Regions from separate parts of the Dyella sp. LX-66 genome, predicted to be linked through region 1. Evidence: predicted binding sites of a transcription regulator. Region 1 holds the regulator's gene; each other region holds the start of a gene.
What was found. The regulator sigma-54, encoded in region 1, starts transcription at its own class of promoters, with help from an activator protein. The targets are predictions, from matches to a motif close to TGGCACGNGCNTTGC.
Positions count from the first base shown of each region.

Region 2: the regulator sigma-54 is predicted to act here: its motif matches at 1,272-1,286, upstream of glnA (type I glutamate--ammonia ligase).
Region 3: the regulator sigma-54 is predicted to act here: its motif matches at 1,680-1,694, upstream of KK141_RS07110 (HlyD family efflux transporter periplasmic adaptor subunit).

Region 1 covers NZ_JAHFVJ010000001.1:158,487-161,757, reverse strand. Annotated here, with positions in the region: gene hprK (HPr(Ser) kinase/phosphatase) at 1-563, opposite strand, end outside; gene raiA (ribosome-associated translation inhibitor RaiA) at 718-1,044, opposite strand; gene KK141_RS00845 (RNA polymerase factor sigma-54) at 1,201-2,661, opposite strand; gene lptB (LPS export ABC transporter ATP-binding protein) at 2,811-3,271, opposite strand, start outside.
Region 2 covers NZ_JAHFVJ010000012.1:51,428-54,698, forward strand. Annotated here, with positions in the region: gene KK141_RS19090 (FecR domain-containing protein) at 1-370, opposite strand, end outside; gene KK141_RS19095 (RNA polymerase sigma factor) at 363-878, opposite strand; gene glnA (type I glutamate--ammonia ligase) at 1,332-2,741, shown strand; gene KK141_RS19105 (hypothetical protein) at 2,850-3,271, opposite strand, start outside.
Region 3 covers NZ_JAHFVJ010000003.1:112,021-115,291, reverse strand. Annotated here, with positions in the region: gene KK141_RS07125 (aldo/keto reductase) at 1-562, shown strand, start outside; gene KK141_RS07120 (hemin uptake protein HemP) at 678-896, shown strand; gene KK141_RS07115 (hypothetical protein) at 1,004-1,558, shown strand; gene KK141_RS07110 (HlyD family efflux transporter periplasmic adaptor subunit) at 1,741-3,012, shown strand; gene KK141_RS07105 (ABC transporter ATP-binding protein) at 3,054-3,271, shown strand, end outside.

The sequences.
Region 1 (3,271 bases):
ATCAGGGTGAATTCGGTGGCGTCATCGGCGACCAGGCGGTGGCCGCGGCTGATCAGTTCCAGCGCCAGCTCGCTCTTGCCCGAGCCCGATTCGCCGGTGATCAGCACGCCGATGGAGAACACCTCGAGGAACACGCCGTGCAGGGTGACCTTCGGCGCCAGCATGCGCGCCAGGTGGTACTGCATCCAGGTGAGCAGCTCGTGGCCGCGCTTGGAGCTGATCCACAGCGGGGTGTTGGTTTCCTCGGCCACCTCGCGCAGGTCGGGCGGGATGGCCTGGTCCTTGGTGACGATCATCGCCACCGGCTGGTAGGCGGCGATCTTGTTGATCGCTTCCCAGCGCTGGCGCGAATCCAGGGCGTCGAGGTAGTTGAGCTCCTCGGTGCCGATGATCTGGATCTTGTTCGGATAGATGACGTTGAGATAGCCGATCAGCGACGGACGCCGCGACGCGGTCATGCCGCGCTCGAGCACCCGCGATTCGCCGCGCATGCCGGCCACCCAGCGCAGGGCCATGCGCTCGTGCACGCCATCGTAGAGTTGTCGGGCGGTAAGCCGGTCCAAACCGAATCCTTTGCACCGCGTGATGCCCGGCAGGGGCCGGCGGCGATGGCGTACATTGTGCCAGTTCGGACGGTTTGGTGCGCCGCAAGACGGCGCGGGCGGGGGCCAGGCTTGGGAGCGGCCCGCCCCGGCAGGCGGGGCGGGCCGGCGAGGTTCAGCCGTACTGGCGATCCTCGCGCACTTCGCGCTGGTGCTTGTCGCACACCTTGTCGCGGTGCTTGCGCAGCTGCGCCACCAGCTTGTCGAACATGTTGTCGATGGAGACGTACATGTCCGATTCGGTGGCTTCCGCGTGGAGCGGTGCGGCGCCGGGGACTTTGAGCGTGCCTTCGCAGCGTTGCTGCAGCTTGTCGACGGAGAGGACGACGCTCAATTCGAGGAGTCTGCTTTCGAGGCGGGTAAGTCGCTCACAGTGGCCGTTCACGCGTTCGCGAAGGGCCTGGGTGATCTCGATCTTCTGGCCGCTGAGCTGGACTTGCATGGTGCGCCTCCTCTGGTACTGCCGCATGACGCGGCGTGGGTCGATGCGCCGGTGCCGGTTGGTCGCCGACACATCACTGTCATCTCTTGGTATGGGGACGCTTTCCGTCCCGCCAAGTTCCCGTCCAGGCGCAAACGCGCGGCGGACCGTCGCGGGTCAACCGGCCCGCTGGCGCTCGCTGGAGCTGGGAATTCGCATGGCCTCCCGATATTTGGCAACGGTCCGGCGCGCCACCTGAATGCCCTTGCGGTGCAGTTCTTCGGCGATGGCCTGGTCGGACAGGGGTTTGCGCGGGTCTTCCGCGTCGATCAGCTTGCGCAGCATGGCCTGGATGGCGGTGGCGGATGCACTGCCGCCGTCTTCCGTGGACACGCCGCTGGAAAAGAAGTGCTTCAGCTCGAAGGTGCCCCGCGGCGTATGGATGTACTTGCGGGTGGTGACGCGGGAAATGGTGGACTCGTGCATGCCCACTTCCTCGGCCACCTCGCGCAGCACCAGCGGGTGCATGGCTTCGGGGCCGTAGTCGAGGAAGGCGCTCTGCCGGCGCACGATGGCCTCGGCCACCTTGAGCAGGGTCTCGGCGCGCGATTCCAGGCTCTTGATCAACCAGCGGGCCTCCTGCAGCTGGCCGCGCATCCAGCTGGCGTCTTCGCCGCGGGCCTGCGCGATGAGGTTGCAGTAATGCTGGTTCAGGCCCAGCCGCGGCTGGCAGTCGGGATTGAGGCTGACGCGCCAGCGGCCGCTGTCCTTGCGTGCGTACACGTCGGGCGCGACGTACTCCACCGGGGTGACGTCGAGCGCGGCGCCGGGGCGCGGGTCCAGGCTGCGGATCAGCATGGCCGCGGCGTGGGTTTCCTCGTCGCTGGCGCGCAGGCGGCGCGACAGGCGGGCGATGTCGTTGCGCGCCAGCAGCTCAAGCTCGCTGTCGACGATGCGCAGCGCCAGCTCGCGCTGGGGCAGTTCCGGATCGAACTGTTCCAGCTGCACGCGCAGGCAGTCGCGCAGGTCCAGGCTGGCCACGCCGGTGGGATCGAAGCGCTGCACCTGGCGGCGCACGGCGTCGACTTCCTCGACGTTTGCTTTCAAGTCGGCCGGCACCGCGGCGGTGACCGATTCCAGCGTCTCGCCCAGATAACCGTCCGCATTGAGCGCATCGATGATGATCGCGGCGATGGTGCGCTCGCGCAGGCTCATGTGGGTGAGGTTGAGCTGCCACAGCAGGTGTTCCTGCAGGGTCTCGGGCGCGGCGTTCTGCGGTTCGAAGTGGTCCTCGTCGCCGCCGCTGTTGCGGCTGCCGCCGGCGGAGGAGAAATCGATGGGTTCTTCGGCGTTGCCGCCGGACTGGCTCCAGTCGGCCGGCTCGTCGCCGCTGTCGCCGTCGTTGGCGGAGGTGGCGGCCTCGGTGGGGGCGTCGAAGGTGGCGGCCTCACCGTCGCCTTCGCTGTCGCCCTCGTTGGCGGCGTCCTCGGAGAACTCCAGCAGCGGGTTGCTCTCGGCGATCTGGCGCAGCTCTGCTTCCAGCTCCAGCTGCGACAGCTGCAGAAGGCGGATCGCCTGCTGCAATTGCGGCGTCAGGGTGAGCTGTTGATTGAGGCGAAACTGCAGTCCGGGTTTCATGCCACTGTTTTGAATGAGCCCAAAGGCTTGGATGAGCTTCGGGTCATCCTAACCCCTAGGGGGAGGACCGGCCATAGGTTCCCGCCGATCCTCGCGTAGGCCGAATGGCTGAATGTGACGGCGCGCGCACGCCGGCGATCAGGAAAGCCCTACAGCCTGAATTCGCGGCCCAGATAGACCTCGCGTACTTTCTCGTCGGCCAGGATGTGCGCCGGCGTGCCGCGCGACAGCACTTCGCCGTCGTTGAGGATGTAGGCGCGGTCGCAGATGCCCAGCGTCTCACGTACGTTGTGATCGGTGATCAGCACGCCGATGCCGCGCTCCTTCAAGTGCCGCACGATGCGCTGGATCTCGCCCACCGAAATCGGGTCGACGCCGGCGAAGGGTTCGTCCAGCAGCATGTAGCGCGGCTCGGCGGCCAGCGCGCGGGCGATCTCGACGCGGCGGCGCTCGCCGCCGGAGAGGCTGATGCCGCGCTGGTCGGCGATGTGCGCGATCTTCAGCTCGTCGAGCAGGCTTTCCAGCTCGGTGGCACGCTGCTTGGCGCCGAGGTTCTCGCGCAGCTCCAGCACGGCCATGATGTTGTCGGCCACGGTGAGGCGGCGGAACA
Region 2 (3,271 bases), on a different contig from region 1:
CCGCGCCGCCGATCAAGGCGACGGCCACGGCGGCGATGGCCTGCTGCCACCATGGCGTGCGGGCGCGGCGCACCGGCGCGGCGGAAGGCGCACGCGGCAGCAGCGGACGCAGCTGCACCACCGCACGCTCGGTGGCGGCGAGATCGGCCAGCTCGGCGGTATCCAGCGCATCGAGCGCGGCGGCGGCGCTGAGGTCGCCGTGCAGCCGCGCCATGCCGATGTATTCGGACACATGCAGCGGCGATTGGCGCAGCCAGGCGAGGAAACGCGCGCGCTGCGCGGTATCCAGCCCTTCGCGCTGGTCCAGGTACCACTCGGCCGCCTGCTCGGCGGCGCGGCGCAGCAGGCGCGGGTCGATGGCGTCAGTCATAGCGCGCCATCCCGACGCGGCACGCGGCCAGCGCCTTGACGATGTATTTCTTGACCATGTTCGAAGAGACGCCCAGGCGTTCGCCGATCTCGCGGTAGCCCAGTTCGTCGCGGTAATGCATCACCAGCACCGCGCGGCAGCGCGGGGTGAGGCGGGCGATCAGTTCGCCGAGCCGGCGGCGGCGCAGCTCGCGGTCCACGCCGGCGGCCGCTTCGCAGGGCGTGGCCAGGCGTTCCAGCACGTCTTCCAGCGCGTCGCCGTTGACCGGCGCGCGCTGGCGCAAAGTGGCGTGCTCGCGCAGCAGATTGGAGGCGATGGTGAACAGGTAGGCCTCGGGATTGCGGATGTCCTGTGCGCCGTGCCGGTCCGCGCGCAGCAGGCGCAGGTAGACCTCCTGCACCAGGTCCTGCGCATCCCAGGCATGCGCGGTGCGCCTCAGGAAGTAGCGGTTGAGGGTGTCGCGCTGTTCCTCGAACAGGCGCGACAGCCCGGCGGCGGGATCGGTCACGGGCGCTCGCAGCGCGGAGAGAGATGGGCGCGGGACGCTAGTGGGTGGGAGTGACGGTTGTGTGACGACGCGCGGGCAGGCAGATGAGGGGCGGGCTCGCCAAGACGTAGCGACAGAGCGGGGCTTGCTTACTGCTTCTGCTTCATCGCTCCGCCCGCCCCTCACCCCAGCCCTCTCCCCGGAGGGGAGAGGGGGTTGGCTGTGTGGGCCTGGAGGGTCACGTGCCCGAATGAGGGGTGACGGGCTAGGATGGCGAGCGTTGTTCGCAGGCGAAAGGTGAAGCGCATTGTTGGTGCAAATTCGCGATTGATTTAGCGCCTTAAAGGTGCAAAGCGACCATCACCATTCACGCAATCCTTACGCAAGTAACTGATCCGGCTTGGCTCCTTCCGCTGGCATGGAGCTTGCCAAAGAGCGAGTTGTTTCCACGTCCCCACCTATTCGAGGTTCGTCATGTCCGCCCAGAAAGTGCTCGACCTGATCCAGGAACACGACGTCGAGTTCGTCGACCTGCGTTTCGCCGACATGCTCGGCAAGCATCACCACGTCACGTTCCCGGCGCACACCATCGACGAGTCGACCTTCGAGGACGGCAAGATGTTCGACGGTTCCTCGATCGCCGGCTGGAAGGGCATCAACGAGTCGGACATGATCCTGCTGCCCGACCCGGACACCGCCTACCTCGACCCGTTCAGCGGCCACACCCAGCTGGTCCTGCACTGCGACGTGCTGGAACCCAGCACCATGCAGGCCTACGGCCGCGACCCGCGCTCGATCGCCAAGCGCGGCGAGGCGTTCCTGAAGTCCACCGGCATCGCCGACACCGCCTTCTTCGGTCCGGAGCCGGAATTCTTCATCTTCGATTCCGTGCGCTGGCAGAACGACATGGGCCGCGTGTTCTACGAAATCGGCTCCGAAGAGGCCGCCTGGTCGTCGCGCTACAAGTACGAGGACAACAACACCGGCCACCGTCCGGGCGTGAAGGGCGGCTACTTCCCGGTCAGCCCGGTGGATTCGCTCGGCGACCTGCGCGCCGACATGTGCAAGGTGCTGGAGTCGCTGGGCCAGGTGGTGGAAGTGCACCACCATGAAGTGGCCAATGCCGGCCAGTGCGAGATCGGCGTGAAGTTCAACACGCTGGTGCAGAAGGCCGACGAGCTGATGACCATGAAGTACGTCATCAAGAACGTGGCGCACCAGAACGGCAAGACCGTCACCTTCATGCCCAAGCCGATCGTCGGCGACAACGGCAGCGGCATGCACGTGCACCAGTCGCTGGCGAAGGACGGCAAGAACCTGTTCGCCGGCGACCTGTACGGCGGCCTGAGCCAGACGGCGCTGTGGTACATCGGCGGCATCTTCAAGCACGCCAAGGCGATCAACGCCTTCGCCAACTCCACCACCAACAGCTACAAGCGCCTGGTGCCGGGCTTCGAAGCGCCGGTGATGCTGGCGTACTCCGCGCGCAACCGCTCGGCGAGCTGCCGCATCCCGTACGTGTCCAACCCGAAGGGCCGCCGCATCGAAGTGCGCTTCCCCGACCCGATGAACTCCGGCTACCTGGTGTTCACCGCGCTGATGATGGCCGGCCTCGACGGCATCATCAACAAGATCGACCCGGGCGCGCCGGCCGACAAGGACCTGTACGACCTGCCGCCGGAAGAAGAGAAGAACATCCCGCAGGTGTGCTCCAGCCTCGACCAGGCGCTGGACGCGCTGGACAAGGACCGCGACTTCCTCAAGGCCGGCGGCGTGTTCACCGACGACTTCATCGACGCCTACATCGCGCTGAAAATGCAGGAAGTCACCCGCTACCGCGCCAGCACGCATCCGCTGGAATTCCAGATGTACTACGCGCTCTGATCCGCAAGGGTCGGAGTTCCGCGAAGCAATCTGAAAGGACTGCTGGAACAGCGATGTTCCAGCAGTTTTTTTATGCGCTCGGATCGACGGAACCGTTTCTCGGCTGCGTCAGGCCTTGTCGCTTTCCACGATGCGGCGCGCGGATTTCCTCGCCTCTTTGAGCAGCACCTCGTACCTGGCAAGAAACCTGCGCACCAGGTTCGCCGCAAAGCGCTGGGCTTCCATCAGCGCCTCCTCGCCAGCGGCGGCGTAGTGGAAGCCGGCGTACTTCACCGGCCCGTCGCAGGTATGCGACAGCTCGGGCCGGCTGGGGTGGACGAACGAGAACTGCAGTGCCTCGATGCCGGCGTCGATGGAGGCGCCATGCAGGCCCGACTGTTTTTTCCCGACGAACATGCCGGCCATCTCTTCGATGCTTCCTGCGTACTGCAGAACATGGATGAGATCCGCAGCATCCTTGGGCGCATACCGCCGGTTGAGAGCCAGCGCCTTGAGGATGACGAAGGCCGGTACGTCGGCCACGTGAACCC
Region 3 (3,271 bases), on a different contig from region 1:
CGTCGCCGCGATGGACACCCTGGTGCGCCAGGGCAAGGTGCTCTACTGGGGCACCAGCGAATGGCCGGCGGCGCTGATCGCCGAGGCGCACCGCGTGGCGCGCGAGAACCACATGTACGCGCCCAGCATGGAGCAGCCCGAATACAACCTGCTGCACCGCGAGCGGGTGGAGCAGGAATACGCGCCGCTGTACCGCGACTTCGGCATGGGCACCACGATCTGGTCGCCGCTGGCCTCGGGCCTGCTCACCGGCAAATACAACGACGGCGTGCCGAACGACGCGCGCCTGGCCCAGCCCGGCTACGAATGGCTGCGCCAGGCAGTGCTGGAACAGGGCGGCGGGCGCATCGCCAAGGTGCGGCGGCTGGCGCCGATCGCCACCGAGCTCGGCGTGAGCCAGGCGCAGCTGGCGATCGGCTGGTGCCTGGTCAATCCGCATGTGTCCACAGTGATGCTGGGCGCCAGCCGGCTGGAACAGCTGGAGCACAACCTCGACGTGCTGCGCCTGCTGCCGCGGCTGACGCCGGATGTGCTGGCGCGGATCGAGCAGGCGGTGGCCTGAGCGGCGCGGGGCAGGGCGCGGCGTTCTGCCCCGGCCGTGTTCACACTTCGGCCGTTGACAGGTAAATGAGAACGATTATCATCAACTCCGCCTCTGACCAACACGGAGCCTGCTCATGTCCACCACTGCCGTACTGCCCACACCCGCCGACCTGCTGTCGCGCCCGCTCGGCCTGCTGCGCCTGAAGCCCCAGGCGGTGACGCCGGAACCCGGCGCGCGGCGCATCTCCAGCCAGAACCTGCTGGCCGGCGAGCGCGAACTGGTGATCACCCACCAGGGCAGCGAGTACCACCTGCGCCTCACCCGCAACGACAAGCTGATCCTCACCAAGTAAGCCCGCACGTCCGGCGCCCCGCCGGTTTTCCCTTCAGGCCTATCGCCAGCGCCGCGTTGCCCTCCCCGCAGCGCGCCAGCCGGGTCTCCTCTTTCCAGGAGCGCGCCATGTTCGGCTGGCTGGCCCATACCCTTGCCGCAGTCTGTCCGCATTCGCAGGCACCGTCCTGCCAGCCGCGCTGGCTGCACGTGGCGCCCGCCGCGCTGGCCGCGCGCCTGCCGTTGCTCGGCACCGTGCTGTATCTGCCGATGCGCGGCGAAGCTTCGCCCGACCACCCCGCGCGCGGCTGGCTGGCCGAAGGCGAAGACCTCGCCCCGTTGCTGCACACCCAATGGCTGCTCGCTTCCTGCGTGATCGGCGCCGACGGCCCGCGCGAATGGCTGGAATGCGTGGACGCCGCCGGCCGCCTGCGCGCCCGCCTGCACCTGCTGCCGGACACCGACTACCTGGCCTGGGACGTGCTGCTTTCCGCCGCCGTGCCGGCCGGTGCTCCCGCGTTCCGCCGCGTGCAGCGGCCGTTCCGCGCCGCGGGTGCGCGCCTGCTGCATTTCACGCAGCGGCGCCTGGGCAATATGGACGTGCTCGGCGGCAGGGACGCCGCGCAACTCTCCGCGCTCGGCCACGACATCGCCCAGGAAGTGCTGCGCGCCGAGGCGCTGTAGCCCGTCCGCGGCGTCCGGACACTTGTCCGCCTGTCCGTCGATCTGTCCGCGGACAGCCTGCCTTCCGCGGACGCCATCTCCAACCCACTGATAAACAACCTTAATCGATCGCCTGAGCAGTTGGCATAGCGCTTGCTGATACAGGTCCAGGGGCCACTCATGTCCGTGGCCAGGGACCGATCATGATTCGCGATACCTCCGCTCAAGACCGCCTGGTCGAGGTCAAGCCGAGCCGCAAGCGCCGGCTCATCTTCATCGGTGCCGGCGTGGCCGCAGTGGCCGTGCTGGCCCTGGTGCTGCCGCAGGCCAGCCGCCTGTTCTCCGCCGACGCCTCGGTCAGCGGCTCGCGCCTTGCCTTCGGCACGGTCGAGCGCGGGCTGTTCGTGCGCGACATCGCTGCCGAGGGCAAGGTGGTGGCGGCGGTCAGCCCGACGCTGTACGCCACTTCTGGCGGCGCGGTCACCTTGAAGGTGCACGCCGGCGACGTGGTGAAGCAGGGCCAGGTGCTGGCCACCATCGTCAGTCCCGAACTCACCAACAAGCTGGCGCAGGAACAGAGCGCGGCCGACGCGATGGAAGTCGACTTCCTGCGTTCGCAGATCGACGCCAAGAAGAAGCGCGGCGAACTGCAGAAGGCCTTCGACAACGCGCAGATCGACCAGACCAGCGCGCAGCGCGACCTGCAGCGCTACCAGAAAGCCTTCGCCCAGGGCGCCGTGCCCAGCATGAACGTGGACAAGGCCAAGGACGACGTCGAAAAGGCGCGCATCACCGTCGAGCACGCCAAGGCCGACCTCTCCAACGATGGCGCCAGCCTGGACTTCGACATCAAGTCCAAGAAGCTCGCCCACGACCGCCAGGTGCTGCTGGTGAAGGACCTGCAGCGCCAAGTCGACGAACTCAACGTGAAGTCGCCGGTGGACGGCCAGGTGGGCCAGCTGTTCATCGCCGAACGCGCCACCGTGGCCAAGGACGCGCAGCTGCTCAGCGTGATCGACCTGAGCCGGCTGGAAGTGGAAATGAAGGTGCCGGAAAGCTTCGCCCGCGACCTGGGGATCGGCATGGGCGGCGAGATCAGCGGCAACGGCAATACCTGGAAGGGCCTGGTCAGCGCCATTTCGCCCGAAGTGGTGAACGGCGAAGTGGCCGCCCGCCTGCGCTTCGACGGCGACACGCCCAAGCAGCTGCGCCAGAACCAGCGCCTGTCCGTGCGCATCCTGCTGGACCGCCGCGACAACGTGCTGGCTGTGCAGCGCGGCTCCTTCGTCGACGAATCCGGCGGCGCCTACGCCTACATCGTGCGCGACGGCATCGCCGAGAAGCACCCGATCCGCGTCGGCGCCAGCAGCATCGACAAGGTGGAGATCCTGGACGGCCTGAAGGAAGGCGACCGCATCGTGATCTCCGGTACCGACAGCTTCAAGAACGCGGCGCGCGTCGCCATCAGCCGTTGATCTGACCCTCTACTGCTCCATCACCGAAGGACGAAACAACCATGCTCAAGATGACCCACCTGTCCAAGGTCTACCGCACCGAAGTGGTGGAGACCTACGCGCTGCGCGACTTCAACATCGACGTGAAGGAAGGCGAGTTTGTCGCGGTGACCGGCCCGTCCGGCTCCGGCAAGACCACCTTCCTCACCATCGCGGGCCTGCTGGAAACCTTCACCGGCGGCGAATACCACCTGGACGGCGTGGAGGTGAGCAACCTCAA